Regions from separate parts of the Hydrogenophaga sedimenti genome, predicted to be linked through region 1. Evidence: riboswitches for the same ligand, from Rfam matches in the RefSeq annotation. Region 1 holds a riboswitch; the other holds the start of a gene.
The links. A riboswitch is a leader RNA that binds a small molecule or an ion and turns the genes downstream of it on or off. The one in region 1 is predicted to bind cobalamin.
Positions count from the first base shown of each region.

Region 1 (5,436 bases):
GTCCAGGTTGTGCACCGGCTGGCCGCTGGCCAGCTGGTGCCAGTGCGGGTCCAGGAAATCCGGCCCGCACTTGAACACCCGCACGCGCCGACCCTGCCGCGCGTGCAGCCGCGCCAGCGCGGCCGTGACGGTGGTCTTGCCCTGGCCGGAGGCCGGGGCCGCGATCAGCAGGGCGGGACAGTTCGCCATCGCCATCCCGAGGCTCAGCGCGGCGTCCAGCTCAGGCCGAGGTAGAAGGTGCGGCCGGCGGTGGCGTAACCCAGCACCGACTCGTAGTCCTTGTCGGTCGCGTTGTCCACGCGCGCCAGCAGGCGCCAGTCGCGCGCGACGTCGGTGCTGGCCGTCAGGTTCAGCAGCGTGTAGGCGGGCAGCGCCTGCAGGTTGGCCGCGTCGTTGAAGCGCTGGCCGGTGTGCTGCACCTCGCCACCGATGCGCCAGCCGCCGACCGGCATGTCGGCCGTCAGTGTGGCCTGCGTCTTGGAGCGGCGCGCCAGCAGCAGCCCGGTGTCGGCGTTCTTCGGACGCATCAGGTCCAGCGATGCGCCGACGTTGACTTCGCCCAGCTTCGATCCGCCCGACAGGGTCACGCCGGTGTAGGTGGCGCGGCCGGTGTTGCCGTAGCAGCCGGCGAAATCGCCCACACCGTTGATGCAGCTGCCGGCGCCATCCACGTAGTTGATGAGGTCCTTGACCCGGTTGCGGTAGACCACCACCGACGCACGGCCCACGCCTTCCTGCCAGCGCAGGCCGGCCTCGACGTTGCGCGCGGTCTCGGCCTTGAGGTCGGGCGTGCCGTAGATGCTGAAGCGCTGGAACAGGGTCGGCGCACGGAACGCGGTACCGGCCGAGGCGGTGAGCTGCAGACTCTTGGACAGCGCATAGCCGTAGGCCAGAGAGCCGGTGTTGTTGACGCCGAACTCGCTGTCGTCGTCGCGGCGCAGGTTGGCCTGCAGCGTGTGGTCGCCGGCGCGCAGGCCGTAGCCGACCGCCAGCGCGTTCTGGTGGCGGTCGGTGCTCTTGGGCGTCGTGCTGGCGTTTTCCAGCTGGTCTTCGCGGCGCTCCAGATCGACCGTCAGGCGACCAGGGCCGACGCGCAGCTCGTTGCGCAGCAGCCAGCTCTCGACCTGGGTTTCGGTGAGGTAGGTCGAGGGAGAGGTCTCGTAGCGGTCGGTGCCACGGGTGAAGCCCACACGGGTGCTCCAGTCGTCGCTCCAGCGAGCGTTCCAGTTCAGGCCCACGGTCTGCAGGTGGCTCTTGGCCTGGTCGTCCTTGCCCGCCGCGAAGCCGTCGTAACCGGCCTTCTGGCGGTTGTCCAGCAGCGTGGCTTCCAGCTTCTGGTCCGGCGTCAGCTTCCAGCCCAGGCGGCCGGAGAACGATTCGTTGCGATAGCCGTCCTTGTCGGGGTTGCCGGTGGGCTTGGCGTTGAAGCCGTCGCTACGCTCGGCACCGAGACCGAAGGCGTAGTCGACCGCGCCTTCACCGCCGCGCAACGAGGCATTGGCCTCACGGGTGTTGTGTGAGCCGATGCCCACGCGCACCGACGGGAAAAAGCCGGTCTCGCCCTGGCGGGTGAAGATCTGCACGACGCCGCCGATGGCGTCAGAACCATAGACCGCCGCAGCCGGACCACGCAACACCTCGATGCGGTCGACCTGTGACAGCGGGATGGTGTTCCAGCTGGCGCCGCCGGTCGATTGCGAGTCGATGCGCACGCCGTCCACGAACACCGCGGTGAAGCGGTTTTCGCCACCACGCAGGTAAACGTTGGTGGTCGAGGCAGGGCCGCCATTGCGGTTGATGGTCACGCCGGGCAGGCGCTCGAGCACGTCGGACACCGAAGCCGCGCCCAAGCGGTCGATCGCCAGGCGGTCAACCAGCGTCACGTCGGCGACCACGTCGGTGATGGGCAACTCGGAGCGGGTGGCACTGACCACCACGACGGATGGGGATTTCTGGGCCCAGGCGGCCACGGACAAGGCGCAGGCGAACGGAAGCACGGCCAGGCGTGCACTGAAAACGCGAGAAGACATGAGATGAACAGACACAGAAGGTTGCCCTCGCCGTCTTCCCCGACAGCGCATGGGCGTCACGGTGACGGATCCAGGGAACGTGTCACCACCGTGTTGGCCGGTATCCGGGCTGACAGAACAACTCTCATCGCCTTCCCGGGTGCCGGCAAAACCGGACTCCCAGTGGCTGCGGGATGAAAGCGGGGACGCAAGACCTGATGGCCGTGTTTCCCGTCTGTTTACCGTTGCGGGGGCAGCGCAGGTTAGGTCGGTCCGGTGTGGACTTTCCCTCCTGCTTCCCGTTGAACTGCGGCATGCGAACCACACTGCGAGCACCAACGGCGAGCATTCTAAGCCCGGGGGCCTTGCGGCAACCCTACAATGGGTTACTTAACTGTCGTCACCATGGCCGAGCCCAAGCATCTTGAACTGATCGCCGAGCGCGTCGAGCGGCTGCTCCTGCGCCATGAAGAACTTCAGCGCACCAACGCCCTGTTGCAGGACCAGGTGTCCGCGCTCAGGACCGAGCGCGATTCGCTCAAGTCCCGGCTGAACGCCGCCCGCTCGCGCATCGATGCCCTGCTCGACCGGCTGCCGGCCGGCAACGAGGCGGAGACACCGAAAGACTCCCGATGAACAAGCCGGCCTCCAAACAGATCGAGGTCCAGATCATGGGCCAGAGTTACCTGCTGTCCTGCCCGCCCGGAGGCGAGTCCGCGCTGCTGGATGCCGTCGAACGCGTGGACACGGCCATGTGCCGCATCCGCGACGCCGGCAAGGTCAAGGCCCGCGACCGCATCGCCGTGCTCGCCTCGCTCAACCTCGCCTTCGAGCTGTCGCAGAAGGAAGCCCAGAGTCTGTCGGCGCCGACCTTTGCCGCGTCCACGCCAGCACCGCTGACAAACCCGGCCGCAGCGCTCGAATCCGACGATCCGGCTGCACAGACCCGTGTCGACGATCTGCTCAAGCGTCTGGACCAGGCGCTGGGCAGCGACGGCCAGCTCATCTGAGCGCCGGCATCGCCCTCAGGAATTTTTTCCGACAGACGCAGCGGCACTGACCCCGCAGAGGCCTACAATTTCGCTGTCTGCAGTGCGCGCCGGGCTTTATATTTCCTTGAACCAATGCTCTTTGAGCCCGGGCTTGGTACATAACGTGGTTGGTGTGAGCGTCTCGCGTCAGATGAACCCGAAGCCCCGTTGCCCTCGCCCACCTGAACCCCCGGTTCAGGATGACGGTCCGGCGGCATCTGCAGACACCTAATTCCCCACTCCCCCCTGCGCCGCTTCGCGGCTTCCCCCCTCTCCTTCGGGAAGGGGGACGTGGCTTGTGGACCGGCGAAGCCGGGTCCACGGCCACTCTGGATCGGGCACGCGCTCCGGAGACCTTCCTTCATGTTCCTCGAACCACTGCTGATCGTTGAATTCGCCCTGCTGGGGCTGTGCTCCGGCTTCCTGGCGGGGCTGCTGGGTATTGGCGGCGGCATGGTGATGGTGCCGTTCATCAGTGCAATCCTGTCGCACCGCGGCGTGCCCGGCGGGCTGGCGGTGAAGATGGCGATCGCGACGTCGATGGCGACCATCGTGTTCACATCGATCTCCAGCGTGCGGGCCCACCACCAACGCGGCGCCGTGCGCTGGGACATCGTGCGGCGACTGGCGCCCGGCATCGTGATCGGTGCGGCCATCGCCAGCCTGGGGGTGTTCGCTCTGCTCAAGGGCGGCTCGCTGGCACTGCTGTTCGCCCTCTTCGTCGGCTTCTCCGCCACCCAGATGCTGCTGGACAAGAAGCCGCAGGCCTCCCGCACCCTGCCCGGCGCCGCTGGCCAGCTGGGCGCGGGCACGGTGATCGGCTTTCTCTCGGGACTGGTGGGCGCCGGTGGTGGCTTCATCAGCGTGCCCTTCATGACCTGGTGCAACGTGGCGATCCACAACGCGGTCGCCACCAGTGCGGCCCTGGGCTTTCCGATCGCGCTGGCCAACGCCATCGGTTACGTGATCGCAGGACAGGGCGTGCCCGACCTGCCGGCGGGCTCTGTCGGCTATGTCTTCGTGCCGGCGCTGGCCGTCATCGGCGCGGCGAGTGTGCTGATGGCCCCCCTCGGCGCCAAGGCCGCCCACGCGCTGCCCGTGAAGTCGCTCAAGCGCGCGTTCGCCGGTGTGCTCTATCTGCTGGCCGCCTACATGCTCTACAAGGGCCTGACCGCCTGACCGCCGCCGCGCGGAAGCGGCGCCCGGCTCAGCCGACAGGATGCAGCGGTCGGTCGGCGATCACGGTGCCGTCCTCATCGGCGTAGAGCCATTCACCAGGTCGCACGGCCACCCCCTGGATGCGCACGACAACGTCGCGCAGGCCCTGGTTGCGGCGGTCCGTCGGCAGGGGCATCGAAGCCAGCGCACGGATGCCGGTCTCGCACACCACCAGTTCGGCGACATCACGCACACAGCCGTCGATCAGCAGACCCGCCCATCCGTTGCGCGCAGCGGCTGCGCCGAGGTTGCCCCCCAGCAGCGCGCGGCGCAACGACGCGCCACCGTCCACCACGAGCACGCGCCCCTCACCCGGACTCTCGACCGCGGCCTTGACCACGCTGTTGTCGTCCAGGCACTGCACCGTGACCACGGGGCCTGCAAAGCGGCGGTGTGCGCCGAAATCGCGGAACACCGGAGGCAGAACCCGGAACGCGCCGGAGGTGTCGCCCTTGTGGGCATCACAGAGGTCGCAGGTGGCGAAATCAGGCGTGGAAATCATCTCTTTTCACTCGCAGAAGGACAGGTTGGACACAGGTTTTTCGCAGTCGAAATTGGATCATGGAGATGAGCCTTCTCTGCCCCCGGCACACCAGCAGTGCGCCGAGTGTTGTTTTCGGGGCGACTGCGGGTCGTTTTCCCTATGACAAGACGCAAAAAAACCGCGACTCCACCTTGGAAGGACGAAACATCTCCATTAGCATCCGAAACACCAGCGGGAGAGCGCGTTCTCCTCTGGTGTCATTCCACTTCTAGAAGGAAATCCCATCATGGCAACTGCAAAGAAAGCTCCTGCGAAGAAAGCCGCTCCGGCCAAGAAGGCTGCTGCTCCCGCGAAGAAGGCCGCTCCGGCCAAGAAGGCCGCCGCTCCCGCGAAGAAGGCTGCTCCGGCGAAGAAGGCCGCTGCCCCTGCCAAGAAGGCTGCACCCGCCAAGAAGGCCGCTGCTCCTGCCAAGAAGGCTGCACCCGCGAAGAAGGCCCCTGCCAAGAAGCGCACCCCCAACGCTGCCTTCATGAAGGCCATGACCCCCAGCGCCGCCCTGGCCGCCATCGTCGGCAACAACCCGCTGCCGCGCACGGAAGTGACCAAGAAGGTCTGGGAATACATCAAGAAGAACAAGCTGCAGGACGCGGTCAACAAGCGCATGATCAACGCCGACGCCAAGCTGAAGGAAATC
Region 1 covers NZ_JBPZHA010000005.1:185,989-191,424, forward strand. The annotation lists gene ACS5NL_RS10310 (cobyrinic acid a,c-diamide synthase CobB) at 1-189, opposite strand, end outside; gene ACS5NL_RS10315 (TonB-dependent receptor domain-containing protein) at 204-2,030, opposite strand; cobalamin riboswitch at 2,109-2,364, opposite strand; gene ACS5NL_RS10320 (DUF904 domain-containing protein) at 2,415-2,645, shown strand; gene ACS5NL_RS10325 (cell division protein ZapA) at 2,642-3,019, shown strand; RNA gene ssrS (6S RNA) at 3,091-3,271, shown strand; gene ACS5NL_RS10335 (sulfite exporter TauE/SafE family protein) at 3,404-4,219, shown strand; gene rraA (ribonuclease E activity regulator RraA) at 4,248-4,760, opposite strand; gene ACS5NL_RS10345 (SWIB/MDM2 domain-containing protein) at 5,029-5,436, shown strand, end outside.

Region 2 (5,436 bases), on a different contig from region 1:
GGCGCGGCACCGGGTTGATCGCCGGCCCGCCCACTGCCAGCCCCAGGCCGGGCATGGTGACCGTGCCCACGCCCTCGCCGGCCACGAAGCTCACCTCGCCCACCCGCCCGGGCAGCAGGCGCAGGTCCACCGTGAGGTGGGCGCCGTCGGTGCAGTCCGGGTCGTCGCCCGCGAACTTCACCACCATGGCGTGCGCGCGCTCCTGGTCACAGCGGCCGTCGTGCACGGCAAAGTGCACCCGGTCCCCGTTGGGCAGCAGGCTCTCGACGGCCTCGGGCACCTGCCCCGTCAGCAGTCCCTCCACGGCCGCGCGGGCGGCCGCGGCGGTGCACGCGCCGGTGGTGAAACCGGTGCGGGTGCCGCGCGGGGTGTCCTGGTCTTTCATGCCGGTCTCAGGCGGCGGTGCCGCCCTTTTGTTGCGCTTCGGCCAGCGACAGCAGCGCGTGCAGCGCCGCCACCACCAGGGTGGAGCCGCCCTTGCGGCCACGGATCACGATCCAGGGCACACCGGCCACACCGGCCATCAGGTCCTTGGACTCGGCGGCGGAGACGAAGCCCACCGGCATGCCCACCACCAGCGCCGGGCGCACGCCTTCCTCGCGGATCAGGCGCACCAGCTCGATCAGCGCCGTGGGCGCGTTGCCGATGCCGATGATGGCGCCGTCCAGCAGCCCCAGCCGGTGCGCCTTGCGCATGGCCTGCACGGCGCGCGTGCTGTCCTCGGCCTGGGCCTGGGCGATCACGTCGGGGTCGCTGATGAACTGGTGTGTGGCCATGCCGAAGTGCTTCAGGCGCGGCCGCGACAGGCCGGAGCAGATCATCTCCACGTCGGCCACCACGGGCGTGCCGCCGCGCAGCATGGCGCCGATGCCGGCCGCCACCGCGTCGGGGTGGAAGTCGGTCAGGCCGTTGAACTCGAAGTCGGCGTTGGCGTGGATCATGCGGCGCACGATCGGCCACTGCGCCCCGGTGTAGCCGTGCGGGCCGGCCTCGGCGTCGATGATGGCGAAGCTGTCGTGCTCGATGGCCTGGCCGGCCCGGGTGAGCTGTTCGGTGATGGTGTTGACCGTGCTCATGCAGGCAACACCTCGGGAGCGTGGGCGTGCACCTGCACGGTGGCGTGCGTGTGCTCGTGGGAGTGGCCATGCCCCAGGTCGTGCGCGATCTCGCGGTAGCTGCAGCCGTCGCAGGGCAGCTTGCTGTCGGGCACACCGGCCAGCAGGTCGTGCACACGCTGCTCGAGCAGTTCGAAGATTTCCTTCTCGAAGCCGAAGTGCGTGCCGCAGGCGAAACGGATCTGCGGGTACTGCAGGCGCAGGTGTTCGACCTGGCGGTGGATGCGCTGCATCAGCGTGCCGGTGTAGAGGTAGTACGGCAGCACCACCACCTGCCGCATGCCGATCAGCACCTGGCGCTGCACCACGCGCTCCAGCCGCGGCCAGGTGATGCCGGTGAACGCCAGCTCCACCAGCTCGTGGTCGCCCTCCTCCTGCAGCCAGCGCGCCATCTTGGCCATGTCGCCGTTGGCGCCGCGGTCGGACGAACCGCGCCCCAGCAGCACCACGCCGGTGGTGGTCGGATCGGGCATGTCCAGTTCGGCCATGGCCCTGCGCAGGCGGCGCTTGAGGATGGCCAGGATGGGGTCGCAGGCCGTCAGGTGCGGGCCGTAGTGGAACGCCACACCCGGCAGGTGCTCGCGCGCGTGTTCGATCGCTTCCGGAATCTCCATCTTCACGTGGCCGGCCGCGTTCAGGATCAGCGGCAGCACCAGCACGCGCCGGCTGTTTCTGGCGGCGGCCAGCAGGCCGTCTTGCAGCGAGGGCGGCGCGAATTCGATGAAGCAGACCTCGATGCGCCAGTCCGGCTGGCGCGCCTGCCATTGCGCGACGAAGTCGCGGATTTCCTGGTTGCCGGATTCCTCGCGCGAGCCGTGGCCCACGAGCAGGATGGTGGTGTCTTTCATGTCGTGGCTTTCCTGAAACGGTGGGTGAAACTGGGGTCGTAGAGGCGGGACCGGGTGAGTTCCGGCCACTGGCGCGCGCCCAGCGTGGGGCTGGCGATCACCATGGCCTGGCTGACGATGCCGGCCTCGCGGCACCGCTGTTTGATGGTGGCCAGCGTGCCGCGCACGATGCGCTCCTCGCCGGGCCAGCTGGCCTTGTGCACCACCAGCACCGGCGCGTCCTCGGCCCAGCCGGCGGCGCGCAGCCCGGCCTCCACCTTGTGCAGCAAGGTGATGGACAGGAAGATGCACAGCGTCGTGCGGTGCGCCGCCAGGGCCGCCAGGTCTTCGCCCTCGGGCATGGGCGTGCGGCCCTCGACCCGGGTGAAGATGGTGGTCTGCGTCACCTCCGGCAGCGTGAAGCTCTCGACCGCCGCCGCCGCCGAGGCCATGGCGGACGACACCCCCGGCACCACCGCCACCGGCACGCCCGCGGCGTCCAGCGGCTGCACCAGCTCGATCAGGGCGCCGTAGAGCGCCGGGTCGCCGGTCTGCAGCCGCACCACGGTGTCGCAGCGCGCGGCATGTGCGATCAGCCAGGCCGACATCTGCTCCAGCGTCATGTCCTTGCTGTCGGCGATCACGCAACCCGGCGGCGCCCAGCGGGTCGCCGCCTCATTCACCAGCGACCCGGCGAACAGGATGGCGCCCGCACGCGCCACCAGGTCGCGCCCCTTGACCGTGATCAGCTCCGGGTCTCCAGGACCCGCGCCAACGAACCAGACCGTTCCGGCACCCATGGTGTGCTCGCGGTCAGGTGGTCGGGTGAAGGCGGTGTTTCAGCGACCGGCGGTGGCGAACGGCCAGACCTGGTTCGATGTGCATGAAGTGACTCCTTGGGTTGAACGCGTCAGACACAACGCGGATGGCAATGGCATGCCCAAGGGAGAGGCGACGGGTGGTTTCGACGGCGAACGGGAAGCCCGGGGCGAGCGAACGCACAAGCGTTGGCTCAAGCTCGCAAAAGCAGCGTAGGGACAAAGGAGGACACCGGCGAAGACCCCTCACCGCCTTCCCCGACGGTGTTTGGGTAATACAGCCACGCCAGGGGCGCAGCTTCCTTGTTGGCCGGTATCCGGGCTGACAGAACGTTCCTCAAAGCCTTCCCGGTGTGAACCAGTGGCGACATTTTGAGAAATGGGGGACTTCGGCAATGCCTTGGCCCACCCGTCTGCTTACCGTTGCGGGGGCAGCGCAGGTTAGGTTCGTCCGGGTGGGACTCCCCCTCCTGCTTCCCGTTGAACTGCCATGTCTGAACGACACGGCGAGCACCAACACGGGCATTCTATACCCGAGCTTTGTGGCAGCGGCACGCGAGGGGCCGGGTTCCGCAACGGCCGGTCCAGGTCGCGCCGGTTCGCCGATCGCGCGCTTCTCAGGCCGCGGCCGGGTCGAAGAAGCGCCGTGACAGGCCGGCTCGCCCGGGATAGAACTTGAACCACGGGCGGGCCTGATCGATGACCAGCGCCACCGAAGGATGGGCCATCAGCCGCTCGACATAGGCCGCCAGGTGGACCTGCTCCGGCAGCAACGGCACGTAGGTCACGGCGTAGAACAGGGAGGGCGCTGCGGCGCAGTCGGCCATGCTGAATGCGTTGCCGCTCACCCAGGTCCGCCCGTCGAGATGCCGGTCGATGAACGCGTAGGCGGTCGACAGCTGCTGGCGCGCCTGGTCCACGTTGAGTGCGTCCCGGTCAGCCTCGGGACGCAGGAGGTCGGCGGTGAGCGCCTGCATGGGCGTCATCACGTACAGGTCGAACAGGCGGTCCCACAGGCGCACGTCGATCGCGGCGTCCGGGTCCGGAGGAATCAGCGTGCGACCGGGAGCGGCATGGTGCCGCTGCAGGTACTCGATGATGATGCTGGTCTCCGGGACGGGCCGCCCCTGGTCCACCAGCAACGGCATCTTGCCCGTCGGCCACAGGGCCAGGTACGCCGCACGCTCCGCCGGGTCTCCCAGATTCAGCAACTGCCTGTCGAACCCGATCCCCAGCACGTCGAGTGCGATCAGCACCTTTTGGCAATAGGAAGAGAGCGGGTGGTAATGCAGGGTGGGTGTCGTCATGAAGGCCTCGGTGTTTTCCGTACCCGGGAAATATAGGACCGACCACCCGCCGCGTCGAGAGCCCGCCACCGGGCGCGACAGCGGTCCATCGTGCCGGAGGACGCCCCGCCGGCCGGAGCGCCTCAGCTGCTCTGGCGCACGCGCAGTTCGAAGCCCAGATCCACCGAGTGGGCAGGAAGCGCCTCCCCCCGCATCAGGGCCAGCAGCATCTGCGCACTGGCTTCGCCGATGGCGCCGCGTGGCGTGGCCACCGTGGTCAGCGGCGGCAGCATCTGGTCGCTGCCCGAAAGGTCGTTGAAACCCGCCACGGCCACTTGCTGCGGAACCGGCACCCCCAGTCGCAAGGCCGCCAGCAGGCCACCCTGGGCCAGGTCGTCGTTGCAGAAGAACACCGCGTCGCAGTCCGGATGCGCTCCCAGCAACTGCGCAAACAGTTCGCCACCCAGCGCCATGGACGAAGGGCGGGCGTCCAGCAGTTCGAGGGCCGGGTCGTACAGCCCGGCCGCACCGAGTGCGCGGCGGTAACCCTCGGCGCGCTGCAGGGTCCGCGGGTCCAGCTGGGCAGCGACGAAGGCGATGCGCCGCCGACCACGGTCCAGCAGGTGGCGGGTGATGGCGGCACCCGCGTCGGTCTGGGAGAAGCCGACGCAGTAGACCTCGGGCGCGGGTGAAAGCGCCATCAGGTGCACGCAGGGCACTCCGCTGCGGTCGATCAGTTCGCGCGTGCGTGCGTTGTGGTCGATGCCGGTCACCAGCAGGCCCGCCGGCCGGTGCAGCAGCTGTTCGCGCAGCAACTGCTCCTCTTCGTCGGGGTCGTAATGGGTGATGCCAATCAGCGTCTGGTAGCCCGAAGGGCGCAGTGTGCGCTGCACCGCTTCCAGCAGGTCGACGAACAGCGCGTTGGACAGCATGGGAATGAGCACCGCGACGTGCGAGCTGTGTCTCGACGCCAGGGCGCGTGCCGCCGGGTCGGGCATGTAGCGCAGTTCGGCGGCCGCGGCCCTCACCCGCTCGGCCAGCAGCGGGTCCACCGTGCGCTCGCCCCGCAGCGTGCGGGAGACAGTGATGGGGCTGACGCCAGCCAGGGCGGCCACGTCGGCCAGGGTGACCCGGCCGGTGGCCCGGGGCCGTGGCAATGAGGCTGGGGAGACAGAGGTGGGTGGCATCAGGGTTTGTACGGGTTGGGCAGCTGGAAATCAGACCATAAGATAGCGCTATCTCAGAAAGACGTACAGCCTCGGAAACCCGAATCCGTCGTCCTGAGCCCCACGGTCTGGTGTCCAGGCCGTTTTTTCCGGGTTTTAAAGATAGCGCTATCTCACACATGTCAACCGATCCGAATGCATCGCTGGTGATCATGGGCGTGGCC
Region 2 covers NZ_JBPZHA010000018.1:37,908-43,343, forward strand. The annotation lists gene ACS5NL_RS21600 (cobalt-precorrin-5B (C(1))-methyltransferase) at 1-385, opposite strand, end outside; gene ACS5NL_RS21605 (precorrin-8X methylmutase) at 393-1,076, opposite strand; gene ACS5NL_RS21610 (sirohydrochlorin chelatase) at 1,073-1,963, opposite strand; gene cobM (precorrin-4 C(11)-methyltransferase) at 1,960-2,742, opposite strand; cobalamin riboswitch at 3,052-3,293, opposite strand; gene ACS5NL_RS21620 (glutathione S-transferase family protein) at 3,378-4,067, opposite strand; gene gntR (HTH-type transcriptional regulator GntR) at 4,190-5,233, opposite strand; gene ACS5NL_RS21630 (gluconokinase) at 5,392-5,436, shown strand, end outside.
Region 2: another riboswitch for cobalamin. It lies ahead of cobM (precorrin-4 C(11)-methyltransferase); the one in region 1 lies ahead of ACS5NL_RS10315 (TonB-dependent receptor domain-containing protein).